DNA from 2 places in the Clostridioides sp. LIBA-6622 genome. Region 2 is predicted to be linked to the other one. Evidence: riboswitches for the same ligand, from Rfam matches in the RefSeq annotation. Region 2 holds a riboswitch; the other holds the start of a gene.
What was found. A riboswitch is a leader RNA that binds a small molecule or an ion and turns the genes downstream of it on or off. The one in region 2 is predicted to bind glycine.
Positions count from the first base shown of each region.

Region 1: linked by a shared signal. The riboswitch ahead of gcvPA (aminomethyl-transferring glycine dehydrogenase subunit GcvPA) and the one ahead of ACTG47_RS12245 (alanine/glycine:cation symporter family protein) in region 2 are both predicted to bind glycine.

Region 1 is NZ_CP196998.1:1,753,332-1,759,912, reverse strand. It holds gene gcvPB (aminomethyl-transferring glycine dehydrogenase subunit GcvPB) at 1-1,358, opposite strand, end outside; gene gcvPA (aminomethyl-transferring glycine dehydrogenase subunit GcvPA) at 1,358-3,832, opposite strand; glycine riboswitch at 4,042-4,147, opposite strand; gene ACTG47_RS08350 (VOC family protein) at 4,642-5,007, shown strand; tRNA gene ACTG47_RS08345 (tRNA-Leu) at 5,154-5,234, opposite strand; gene ACTG47_RS08340 (Na+/H+ antiporter NhaC family protein) at 5,344-6,581, opposite strand, start outside.
Region 2 is NZ_CP196998.1:2,576,729-2,583,309, forward strand. It holds gene ACTG47_RS12235 (flagellar protein FliS) at 1-547, opposite strand, end outside; gene ACTG47_RS12240 (DNA topoisomerase III) at 651-2,771, opposite strand; glycine riboswitch at 3,201-3,289, shown strand; gene ACTG47_RS12245 (alanine/glycine:cation symporter family protein) at 3,479-4,846, shown strand; gene ACTG47_RS12250 (aminotransferase-like domain-containing protein) at 5,537-6,581, shown strand, end outside.

The DNA.
Region 1 (6,581 bases), 820 kb from region 2:
TCTTCTTTCGCCTCTTTAGCAACATTTTTCATAGCTTCTATAAAACTATCTAATGTCTCTATACTTTCACTTTCTGTAGGTTCTATCATAAGTGCTTCATTTATAATAAGAGGAAAATACATTGTTGGAGGATGGTATCCATAATCTAATAGTCTCTTTGCTATATCGATAGTTTTTATATTTGCCTCTCCTCTTGGTAAGCCACCTAATACAAACTCATGTTTACACAAAGTATCTATTGGTAAGACATAATCATCTTTTATACTCTCTTTAATATAATTAGCATTTAAAACTGCCATCTCACTAGCTTCTTTAAGACCATCTCTTCCCATCGTTAATATATATGTGTAAGCTCTTACAAGCACTCCAAAATTACCATAGAAATTTTTAATTTTTCCGATAGATTTTTCTCTATTATAATTTAATACATACTTATCTTCTTGTTTTTCAATTACTGGTATTGGTAAAAAAGGTATCAATTCTTTTTTAACTCCAACAGGACCAGCTCCTGGACCTCCTCCTCCATGAGGAGTAGAAAAAGTCTTATGAAGATTAAGATGCACTACATCAAATCCCATATCTCCAGGTCTTGTTATTCCCATAATAGCATTCATATTTGCACCATCATAGTACAAAAGTCCTCCTGCTTCATGTACAAGATTTGCTATTTCTTTTATATTTTTTTCAAATAGTCCAAGAGTACTTGGGTTAGTAAGCATAAGAGCTGCTACTTCATCACTTAAAACTTCTTTTAACGCTTCTATATCTATAGCTCCTTTTTTATCAGATGCTATCTGAATCACATCAAAGTTTGCCATAGCTGCACTTGCTGGATTTGTTCCATGAGCAGAATCTGGAATTATTACTTTGGTTCTCTTATGGTCCCCTCTATTTTCATGGTATGCTTTTATAATCATAAGCCCTGTAAACTCGCCATGTGAACCCGCTGAAGGTTGTAGTGTAACTTCATCCATACCTGTAATTTCTGCAAGTCTATTTGACAAGTCATACATTAAAGAAAGAGAACCTTGTGCTATGTCTGAAGATTGGTATGGATGCATTCCTGTAAAGTTTGGAAGTGCTGCCATATCTTCATTTATTTTAGGGTTATATTTCATAGTACAAGAACCTAAAGGATAAAAACCTGTATCAACTCCAAAATTTTTATTTGATAATAGGGTATAATGTCTAACCAATTCTAATTCACCAACTTCTGGCAAATTCAACTCACTTTGTCTAACCATACTTTGGTCAATCATATCTTCTACTTTTATATCATCTATATCTAACTTTGGAAGTGAATATGCTTTTCTGCCTTTTTTAGATATATCTATCAACAAACTATTATATTCTTTCATTATAATCCCTCCATTATTCCAACTAACTTATCTATTTCTTCTTTGCTTCTTTTCTCAGTTACACAAAGTAAAGTTGAATTTTTTAATTCTGGATAATTGTGTTCCAAATTATAACCACCTAATATATTTTCTTCTAAAAGCTTATTATTTATTGTTTCTATATTAAAATTCCCTTGTACAGTAAATTCTTTGAAAAATTTCCCTTTGAATATTGGCTTATATTTTCCTGTTTTTATAAGTTTATTATAAGCATAATGTGCTTTTTTCATAGACTGCATGCCAACTTCTTTAAAGCCTTCTTTTCCCATAGTAGACATATATATTGAAGCTACAAGAGCATTTAAGGCTTGATTTGAACATATATTAGAAGTTGCTTTTTCTCTCCTTACATGTTGCTCTCTAGTTTGTAAAGTTAATACATACGCAGTTTTGCCTTCTGTATCTAAACTTTGCCCAACTATTCTCCCTGGCATTTTTCTCATATACTTAGATTTACTAGCTAAAAATCCTACATAAGGTCCTCCAAAGTTCATAGGATTTCCTAGTGATTGAGCTTCTCCAACAACAATATCTGCTCCTATTTCACCTGGTGTCTTTAGAACACCTAATGATATTGGGTCAACACTCATAATTAACATAGCCTTATTTTCATGAGTTATTTTTTCTATTTCTCCCATCTCTTCAATAATTCCAAAAAAGTTAGGAGTCTGTATAAGAACACATGCTGTATCTTTATCTACTGAAGCTCTTAATTTTTCTATATCTGTAGTTCCATATTCATTACAAAAATCAATTTCTACTATTTCACAATCTTTATATTGTAGATAAGTTTTAAGTACTGATAAAGTTTCAGGATGTGTAGTTTTTGATACTACTATTTTACTTTTTCTAGTCTGGTTCATAGCCATTATACATGCTTCTATTGCAGCAGTTGCTCCATCATACATTGATGCATTTGCAATTTCCATGCCAGTAATTTCTGCAATCATAGATTGAAACTCAAATACTACTTGTAAAGTCCCTTGACTTATTTCAGCCTGATATGGAGTATATGCTGTATAAAATTCAGACCTTGAAGTTATATGTTTTATAATTGATGGTATATAGTGGTCATATGCACCAGCTCCAAGGAAACAAGTTAAGTCTTCTAAACTTAAATTTTCTTCCGACAACCTCTTTACTATTTTACTTACTTCTAATTCAGATTTTCCACTTTCCAAATTTAAATCTCTTTTTAACTTTATTTCATCTGGTATATCTGAAAATAATTCATCAACTGAATTTAACCCTACTACCTTTAACATCTTTGATTTATCTTCATTTGTAGCAGGTATATATGAAAATTTATTTTCTTCATTCGATATAGTAGTATCTTTTTTATATTGCTTTTTATAAAAAGGTTTCTTAACTACCATGGCAGGAACAACTTTTTTTCTGATTGCTATACCTATTTCATTTCCTGATTTTGCATATTCAGAATCTATAATTCCCATACCTAAAATCTTTCCTGTTGTTGGAGATGCACATCCTGTTGTTACAAAACCTACTGTTTTGTCACCAATCTTTATATCATATCCATTTCTAGGCATCCCTTTACCTTGCATTTCAAATCCTATTAATTTTCTTTTTGCTCCATTTTCTTTTTCTTCTGATAAGATTGTTTTTCCAATAAAATCTTCTTTATTTGTTTTTACAAAAATGGATAATCCTCCTTCAATTGGAGATATATGTTCATTTATTTCATGACCATATAGAGGGAGAGCTGCTTCAAATCTCAAAGTATCTCTACAACCTAGACCAGCAGGACATATGTCCTCTCCTCCAACCTTTAAAACTTCATTCCAAATTATTTCTGTATGTTCACTTTTACAATATATCTCAAATCCATCTTCTCCAGTATATCCTGTTCTTGAAACTAAACAAATTAAACCACATATTTTTACTGATGGAATTGATTTATAAAATTTTATTGATTTTAAATCTATGTCTGTAATTTTTTGAAGAATTTCTTCTGCCTTAGGCCCTTGAACTGCTAATTGGCTAACTTTATTAGAAACATTTTGTATGTCTACATTGTATCTTTTACTTTGCTTTATTATCCATGCTACATCTTTATCTATATTACCTGCATTTATTACTAATAAATAATCTTCTTCACCAAATTTATATATTAATAAATCGTCGACTACTCCACCATTTTCATAACACATAGGTGTATATATAATGTCATTTATCTTTAATGTGCTTATATCATTTGTAACTAAATTCTGTATAAATTTTTCTGAATCTACTCCTTTTATTTGTACCTCTCCCATATGAGATACATCAAAGATACCTGCACTTTTTCTAACCATTTCATGCTCTTTATTTATTCCTTCATATTCTAAAGGCATCTCCCAACCAGCAAATTCAACAAGTTTTGCTCCAAGCTCTTTGTGTATATTATACAAAGGTACTCTTTTCAATTCATTCATATATAACCCTCCCCATAAATTTAGACCCACTATATTTAAGTAATTTTGATATTATGTCATATACTTTTTCATAAAAAAAAGATATATCAGCATAGAAAATAATCCTAGCCTATATATCCCTGTTTGTATACCTGAAAGATTTAATAATTTAATATTATTTTGCTTCTTCGGTGACTTATAGTGTACTAACCTAAGTCTCTCCAGAGTCCCATCAATTAGCGATATCTTTGCCTGAAAGTTTCTCTAAGAATTGGCATTTTCTTAAATTTCTTCTTCGGCGCCTTTTTATATAAAGGTCTCTCTCGCTAATCTCATTTGGAAATATTTATTTTCATTTTTATTGTATGAATATTTCGATTAAATGTCAACACATTATATTTATTTTTTTTTATGTATTAATTTTTTTGTTAAGTTTTTATTATCAATTATACTACTTTTATAATATTAACTTTTATACGTATATGTTATATATTAATGTAAAATAATATATTTATTTAATTTATTATTAGCATGTCATATAAAACACTAAAAGTAAAGTTATATTGTAATTTACTATATTATGTTAAAGATATATTTATACATACAATAGAATCGTTTGCAACTTTATCTTTGTGAAAAATAAGATTTTTTCTCATTAACAAATTTATATTTATACACACTTTTAAACAGCAAAAAAGCATTAAATATGCTTTCAGGTTATCGACATGGGACTGTCAATATCCTTTTTCAACTAGTTATGTTATAATACAAATAACATTTATTCAGATAATGTGAATGATAGTGTAATATAAAATACAGGAGGAATTTTAATGCTGGCAACGCATATATATTTTAACGGAAATTGTAAGGAGGCGATAGAGTTATATAAGAACACTCTATATGCTGATGTTAAAACACTCATTGAAGATTCCAATTCAAATCTTGTTGTTCATGCAGAACTGACAATTCATGATGAATTGCTCATACTAAATGATTTTGGCAATAGTGATGGAGTTTCAAGGTCTGGAGGATATCAGTTATGCCTCCAATTTGATAACGAAGATGAGCTAAAAAGAGCTTATTCAAACATGGAGTTTGAAAGTATTACAATTAACCCAATACAATCCACAGATTACAGTCCATGCACTGTAAGATTTGAAGATAGATTTGGTGTAAGGTGGGCATTTTGGGTATAGACAATTGTATATTACATGTATCTTCTAATTTGAAAACACTCAATGTGCTTTTATATTTGATTTATTTATCAAAAAATAAAAACGGGATAGCCCACTCCGAAAGCCAGCAACCCCAGTTTTTTTCAGCACAACTAAGTACTGTATAATGCGGATGAAGGGAGTCGAACCCCCACGCCAATGGCGCTAGATCCTAAGTCTAGTGCGTCTGCCAATTCCGCCACATCCGCTTATCACTCTTTTATTTTACTATATTTCGCTATTATTTTCAATAACTTTTTAATATTATCTAAAAACTAACAAAACAATGATAATAAAAGGTGAAATTTATTTATATCCTTATTCTGCAAGTTCTATCTCTGCTTCATCAACTCTCTTACCAATTATTTGAATACCAACAAACACAGCCACTATAGCCAATGGTAACACTATATATATTGGCAGTCCAAAGCCAGCTGGTATATATCCAAATACAATAGTGATTACTGCTGTAAATATAGCATATGGCATTTGAGTATTAACATGGTCTATATGATTACAGCCAGCTCCCATTGAAGAAAGTATTGTTGTATCTGAAATTGGAGAACAATGGTCTCCAAATATTGCACCTGTTAAAACTGCACTTGTACTTACTATTACATAAGACATATCAGGATTTAGTGAGTATGCTAGTGGTATTGCAAGTGGCATAAGTATACCCATTGTTCCATAAGCTGTTCCAGTAGCAAAAGATATTATTGCTCCTAAACCAAATATTAAACTTGGCAATAAGAATGGAGGTAATGAACCTGATAATAAGTGTATTAAAAACTTAGCTGTACCTAATTCTTTTATTACTGAACTTAATGACCATGCAAGTATTAATATTACACCAGTGATTACTAAGCTTTTCATTCCATCTATCCAAACATCAATTGCTTCTGACACTGTAAAAATCTTTTTAACTATAGCCATTATAATAGCAACTAAACTTGCAACAAGTGCAGATTGGAATAATGCTCTAGATGCATCAGATGCACTAAAAGCTTCTTTTATTGCCTCAAAAGAATATGGTGAATTTGTAAATAATTGTATTAAAGCTTTATCTTCACCACCCATTATAGATGTATATCCACTGTAATAGAATGATGCTAGAGCAACTACTATTAATGTCCCTATTGGAATTATAGCATTCCACACACTCAATTTTACTCCATTTTTTGGAGCTAAATCATCTAATTCTTCTACACCTTCATCAAGGTCTGTACCAACTTTTCTGCTTCTAGATTTTATCTCTGCTTTTCTCATTGGTCCAAATTCTTTTAATAATAATGCTGATATTACAATAAATGCTAATATTAATATATTATAAAATCTAAATGGTATTGTATTTAAAAATATACCAAACGCATCAACATCCACACTTATACTTTCAAAAGCATCATGTATTAAACCAACTTCAAGACCTATCCATGTAGATATTATAGCTAATCCAGCAACTGGTGCTGCTGTAGCATCTATTATAAAGGACAATTTTTCTCTTGATATTTTCATTTTATCTGCAACAGGTCTCATCATAGGCCCTACTATTAACGAAT
Region 2 (6,581 bases):
TTTTTTCTAACCACCGATTAAATAAAACCTTATCAGCTTCATTTATACTTGTATTGTCTAAATAGTTGTCTGTATATGGATATAACATGCTATATGCAAAGTTTGCTTTTGAATAATATACCTCTTTTCCAAATGATAATTGTAACGCATTTGAAATCCATACATTCCTCATAGCTTGCATAATATCACCTATAGGCAAATCATTATCAAATTTTCTTGCATCTCTAATAAACTGTTTTGTTATACCTAAAAACTTTTTTCTATCTTCAATATCCATTTTTTCTAACTTAAAGATATTGTCTTTTTCTAATGTGTTTTGTAAGAAAATCTCACCCTTTTTTACCCACATTTTTTTCAATACAAAATCACTTGGATATTTTTTTAAGTGAGTTGATAATGTATCTATCCATTTATCTAATTCTTTTTCACTCTTTTTCTGTGAATCTTTACTATATCTTTCTATATTCTCAGATAATTCAACACTTGAATTATTCCATGTATTCTCACATTTTTTACAATAATATTCAAATATACTACTCAAATCCATTTAACAGCCCTACTTTCATGCCTAAATTATACACTATATTATATCAGTACATATAACTAATATACAGTTAAACTTCTAATTGTGTATAATAATAACATAAAAATTATTTATTTTTCAATTTAGCTAGTGCTTCTGCAAATGGATTATTAAATGTTTCTTGATTTTTGTTTTGACTTTTTAAATATTGATTAACATCTTTTTTTGATGCCTTCTTTTTTTCTTCTTGTTTTCTTTTGTTGAAAGATGACAATTTTTCTCTATATCCACAGCTACAAGTAAAGATTCTTCCTTCACCTTCTCCACGAAGTTCTAATTTTTTATGGCAATTAGGACATCTCGAATTGGTTACTTGCGATATAGTTTTTCTAGTATTACACTCTCTATCTTCGCAAATCAACATTTTACCCTTCTTACCATTTACCTCTAGCATGAATTTTCCACACTCTGGACATCTATTTTTAGTTAAATTATCATGTTTGAATTTACTATCACTATTTTTTACTTCTGATACAATGTCTTTTGAATAATTTTTCATATCATTTATAAATGTATTTTTATTAAGTTTTCCTTTTGAAATATCCAATAATTTTTTTTCCCATGAAGCTGTAAGTTCTGGTGTCTTCAAATCTACTGGAACTAAATCCAATAATTGTCTCCCTTTTGATGTTATATAGATATCTTTATTTTTCTTTTCCATTAAAAATGAATTGAACAATTTTTCTATTATATCTGCTCTTGTAGCAACTGTCCCAAGACCACTTTTTTCCATAGCTGTTAATAATGTACCCTCATTTAAATATGGAGGTGGATTTGTTTTACCTGAAGTTACCTTTAGTGCCTTTACTTTAAGGATGTCCTTTTCTAAAACATTTGGTATACTTTCATACTCATCTTCATCGTCAATATCTTTATAGCTTTCTTTCCAACCTAAATTTATTACTTTATTCCCCTTCGCTTTAAATATTTCTCCTTCTACACTAGCATTTATAGTTGTCTGTTCATATTCAAAAGGAGGAGACAATACTGCTAAAAATCTTTTTACTACAAGATTGTATATTTTTCGCTCTTTATCACTAAAATCACTCATAAATACCTTCTGCTCTGTTGGTATTATTGCATGATGGTCTGTTACCTTCGAATTATCAACAAAAGATTTATTAGCTGTAATATTACTTTTTAACAATTTGTTACAAATCTTTGAATAATCACTAACATTTACAGCTTTTATCCTGTCTTTCAATGTTCCAACAATATCCGATGTTAAATATCTAGAATCAGTTCTAGGATAAGTAAGCACTTTATGATGCTCATATAGTTTTTGCATTATAGATAAGGTCTCTTTTGCTGAAAATCCAAACATTTTATTTGCATCTCTTTGCAATTCTGTTAAATCATATAATGCAGGAGAATATTTTTTCTTATATGATTTGCTTACTTCTGATATTTTTATATCTAAATTTTTTACCTTTTTTAATATGGATTCTATCTTTTCTTTACTGAATGTTGAAGAGTTATTATTCTTATCATTCCAAATAAATTTTATATCTGAACTTCCCTTTGTGGCAATTAGCTCCAATCCATAGTACTCTTTAGGTTTAAAATTCCTTATTTCTTCCTCTCTCTTAAGTAACATGGCAAGAGTAGGTGTTTGAACTCTTCCACAAGAAAGTTGTGCATTATACTTTGTTGTCAAGGCTCTAGTTGCATTTATTCCAATAATCCAATCAGCTTCTGCTCGTGCTATTGCTGAATAATATAAATTTTCATATTCTTTTCCACTTTTTAATTTTGCAAATCCCTCTTTTATTGCTTTATCTGTGCTTGAAGAAATCCAAAGACGTTTTAAAGGCTTTTTTACTTGTGATTTTTCTATTATCCATCTTGCTACAAGTTCTCCTTCACGACCTGCATCTGTTGCTATAACTATCTCTTCTATATCATTCCTATTCATTTGAGCTTTGACTGTATTAAACTGCTTTCCACTCTTTTTTATTACAACAGTCTTTAAATACTTAGGAAGAATTGGCAAGTCTTCTAAGTTCCATGATTTATATCTTTCTCCATAACTTTCAGGGTCTGCAAGCGTGACTAAGTGACCTAATGCCCAAGTAACTACATACTTTGACCCTTCTATATACCCATTTTTTTCATTTTTTGCTCCCAAAACTTTTGCTATATCTCTTCCAACAGAAGGCTTTTCTGCTAGTACTAATATTTTTCCCATTTAAAAATACTTCCTTTCTTTATGTCCAATTTCATATTACACTTAAAATCTAAATAAATAGAACTTCTCTTAATATCGTAACTATAATATTACCATAATTTAATCATCTCTAATTAATTATTTAAGATTTTCTTATTTTTTTATCTAAAACTTATTTTATACTTAATTTGTATACTTAATTATGGTATCTATTTTTACGTATATTGCTTATATTTTTAAGTTTATAATTCGTTATTAGGCTTACATTTTTATATTTTTCTACTGTTTTTTAATTTTTTAGTTGACAAAACATAAAAACTTATATTAATATTATTAATACAATAAGCTATGACAAATCAATATCCGGTTAAGATTTTATAGAAGAGTTGCTGTATAGCACACCGAAGGAGTAACACTCTCAGGTACTTTTTAAAAGTAGGACTGTAAAATTTACGGAACTCTGGAGAGACCCATTATGGGCGCCGAAGGGGCAAGGCTTTTATGCTCAATCTCTCAGGCAAAAGGACAGGGATTATCTACCAAATTCAGTATTGTTAATACTTTTATTTTGGTTGCTAATTAGTGTATATCCAGAGCTGAATCTTTTTTAGATTTAGCTTTTTTTATTACACTAGAAATTATTAATAAATTATACTTATTTCCTGTCAATTACTTCATTAAAAATTCTATTGATTATGTAAAGCAAAAAAAAATGAGGGAGTGTTTTTATGAATCTAATTGATATTTTAAACAAAGTTGATGCTTTTATTTGGGGACCACCCTTACTAGTACTACTTGTTGGTACTGGTATATTACTTACTGTTAAGCTTGGAGTTATACAAATAACTAAACTTCCAAGAGCTATTAAATTAATATTCTCTGCTGAAAACAAAGGTAGTGGTGATGTTTCAAGTTTTGCAGCTTTATGTACTGCACTAGCTGCCACAGTTGGTACTGGTAATATTGTAGGTGTTGCTACAGCTATTAAAGCGGGTGGACCTGGTGCTCTTTTTTGGATGTGGATAGCAGCGTTCTTTGGAATGGCTACTAAGTATTCAGAAGGTGTTCTTGCAATAAAATACAGAACTAAAGACAAAAATGGTCAAGTGTCTGGTGGACCTATGTATTACATAGTAAATGGTATGGGTGAAAAATGGAGACCTCTTGCAATATTTTTCGCTATAAGTGGTATATTAGTTGCACTTTTAGGAATAGGTACTTTTACCCAAGTAAATTCAATAACAGATGCAATAAATAGCAGTTTTGGTGTAGACCCTAGAATTACAGGTGTTGTATTAGCATTATTTGTAGCCTTAGTTGTATTTGGAGGTCTTAAAAGTATATCTAATGTAGCTACTAAAATAGTACCTTTTATGGCTGTTATATATATTGCAATCTGTGGAATTATTTTAATATCTTTCTGGAACAAGATACCAGAAACTTTTATGCTAATAATTAAAAGTGCTTTTACAACTACTGCTGCAACTGGTGGTTTCCTTGGAGCAACTATTTCACTAGCTATTAGAAATGGTATCGCTCGTGGTGTATTTTCAAATGAATCTGGTCTAGGTAGTGCTCCAATAGCTGCAGCTGCAGCTAAAACTGAATGGCCAGCAGAGCAAGGTCTTATATCTATGACAGGTACTTTTATAGATACTATTATAATCTGTACACTTACTGGATTCTCTCTTGTTATTTCAGGAGTATGGTGCTCAGACCTTAATGGAGCTGTTATGACACAAGCAGCTTTTAATGGAGCAATTCCTACATTTGGACCAATATTACTTACAGTTAGTCTGACATTATTTGCATTTACTACAATTTTAGGTTGGAGTTATTATGGCGAAAGATGTTTTGAATTCCTATTTGGTGTAAAAGGTATGAATGGATATAGAACTGTATTTGTTGCTATGGTACTGTTAGGTGCATTCTTAAAATTAGAAGTTGTTTGGATAATTGCTGATATTGTAAATGGACTTATGGCAATACCTAACCTAATAGCTTTACTTGCACTATCTCCTATAATAGTATCTGAAACTAAGAAATACTTTGAATATATAAATTCTCCAGAAAATCAGTTAAAAAACAATGCATAAATAAAAAACATAGAATTCCAAGTCAAATTTATATGACTTTGGAATTCTATATTTATTTAATGTTTTTATTTCTACTAGGATTTTATTAAAATTAGGCTCTCTCTTGCTCATTTTACTTAAAAAATCTCCTACCTCATTAAGACCTATTCTGCGTGAAATCATTGGTATGAAAACAGTATTACTCTTTTCCAATATATTAAAACCTTCTGCCATCAATTCTCTTGCGATTTCTGATATAGAAATATTTTCATTTTTTTGTAATATAGCTGAAATTGCTGACTTTGGATAAAAATATCTTCTTTGCCTTGAATTACTTATTTAATAATAATTCACATTTTGTATATTTAATAATTTGCTAAATGTATTTACTATTTGTAACTTTAAATAATTTAATCCTTTATTTGAATTATAATATAATAATATTTATAAATTTATAATTGAAAAACTGGTTTAATCAGATATAATAATACATATCTACTTGACAATAAAAATTATTATAAAGTATGCTTTTAAAACTTTCTGTTTTAAAATTTTATTTTTATATAATAGTATAAATACTTATTACATATTGATTTAGAAAATACAAAACACTTACTAGTTTTTTATAATACAATATTTTATAAATGATTTACATTTTACTAGCCTAATCTAAAACTTAATAATAAAACTAATAATGAGAGGTGAAAATTTATGCCAATTAATTCTTTTGAAAATTATCCTATGAACTGGAAACCAAATCGCCCTTCAAAAGGAAAAATACTATATAAAGCTCTTGCAGAACAGTTAGAACAAGACATCAATAATGGATTTTTGTTGCCAGGTACTAAATTACCACCCCAGCGTGAATTAGCAGATTTTTTAGATGTTAATGTCAGTACTATCTCTAGAGCTTTTAAAATTTGTGAAAAAAAAGGATTAGTAAGTGGAGTTACTGGAAGTGGAACCTTTGTATCTTATGATACTCGTTCAAATTTATTCTTAATGTCGAGTAATAATAAAATTACATTTATTGAAATGGGTACAATGAATCCAGACTTCACATTAGAAGAAATGAATACCTTGTTTAAACATATAATTAAAGAAATCGATTTTAAAACCATATTTCAGTATGGTCAAAGAGATGGTGCTAAATGGCAAAAAGAAGCTATTGTTAAATTAATTCATAGAGCTGGACTTGAAACTATAGCAGATAGCTTACTTCCTGCAAGTGGTGGACAAAATGCAATTGTAGCCATTTTAGCTGGTCTATTTCAACACGGAGATAAAATAGGTGTGGACCCTTTAACTTATCCTGGAATAAAGACAGCAGCTAAAATGCTTGGAATACAACTAGTTCCAATTAAACAAGAAAATATGGAAATTAGTGAAGAAGGTTTACTATATGCTTGTAAAAACGAGAATATTAAAGGTCTATACATAATACCAGATTATCAAAATCCAACTACACATATAATGTCACAAAATGGTCGAAAGATGATTGCAAATATTGCCTCTAAATACAATCTAATTGTTATTGAAGATGCTATTCATAGTTTACTTAATGAGGCACATTTAAATCCAGTTGCTTCTTATATACCAAATCAGACAATTTATATTACAAGTTTATCAAAAATTATTGCTCCTAGTCTACGTCTTGCTTATATCTCTACACCTAAACAGTATAGAGAGGCGTTATCAAGTGCTTTATATAATATTAATTTATCTCAATCTTATTTTTTAACAGAAATTGCTTATC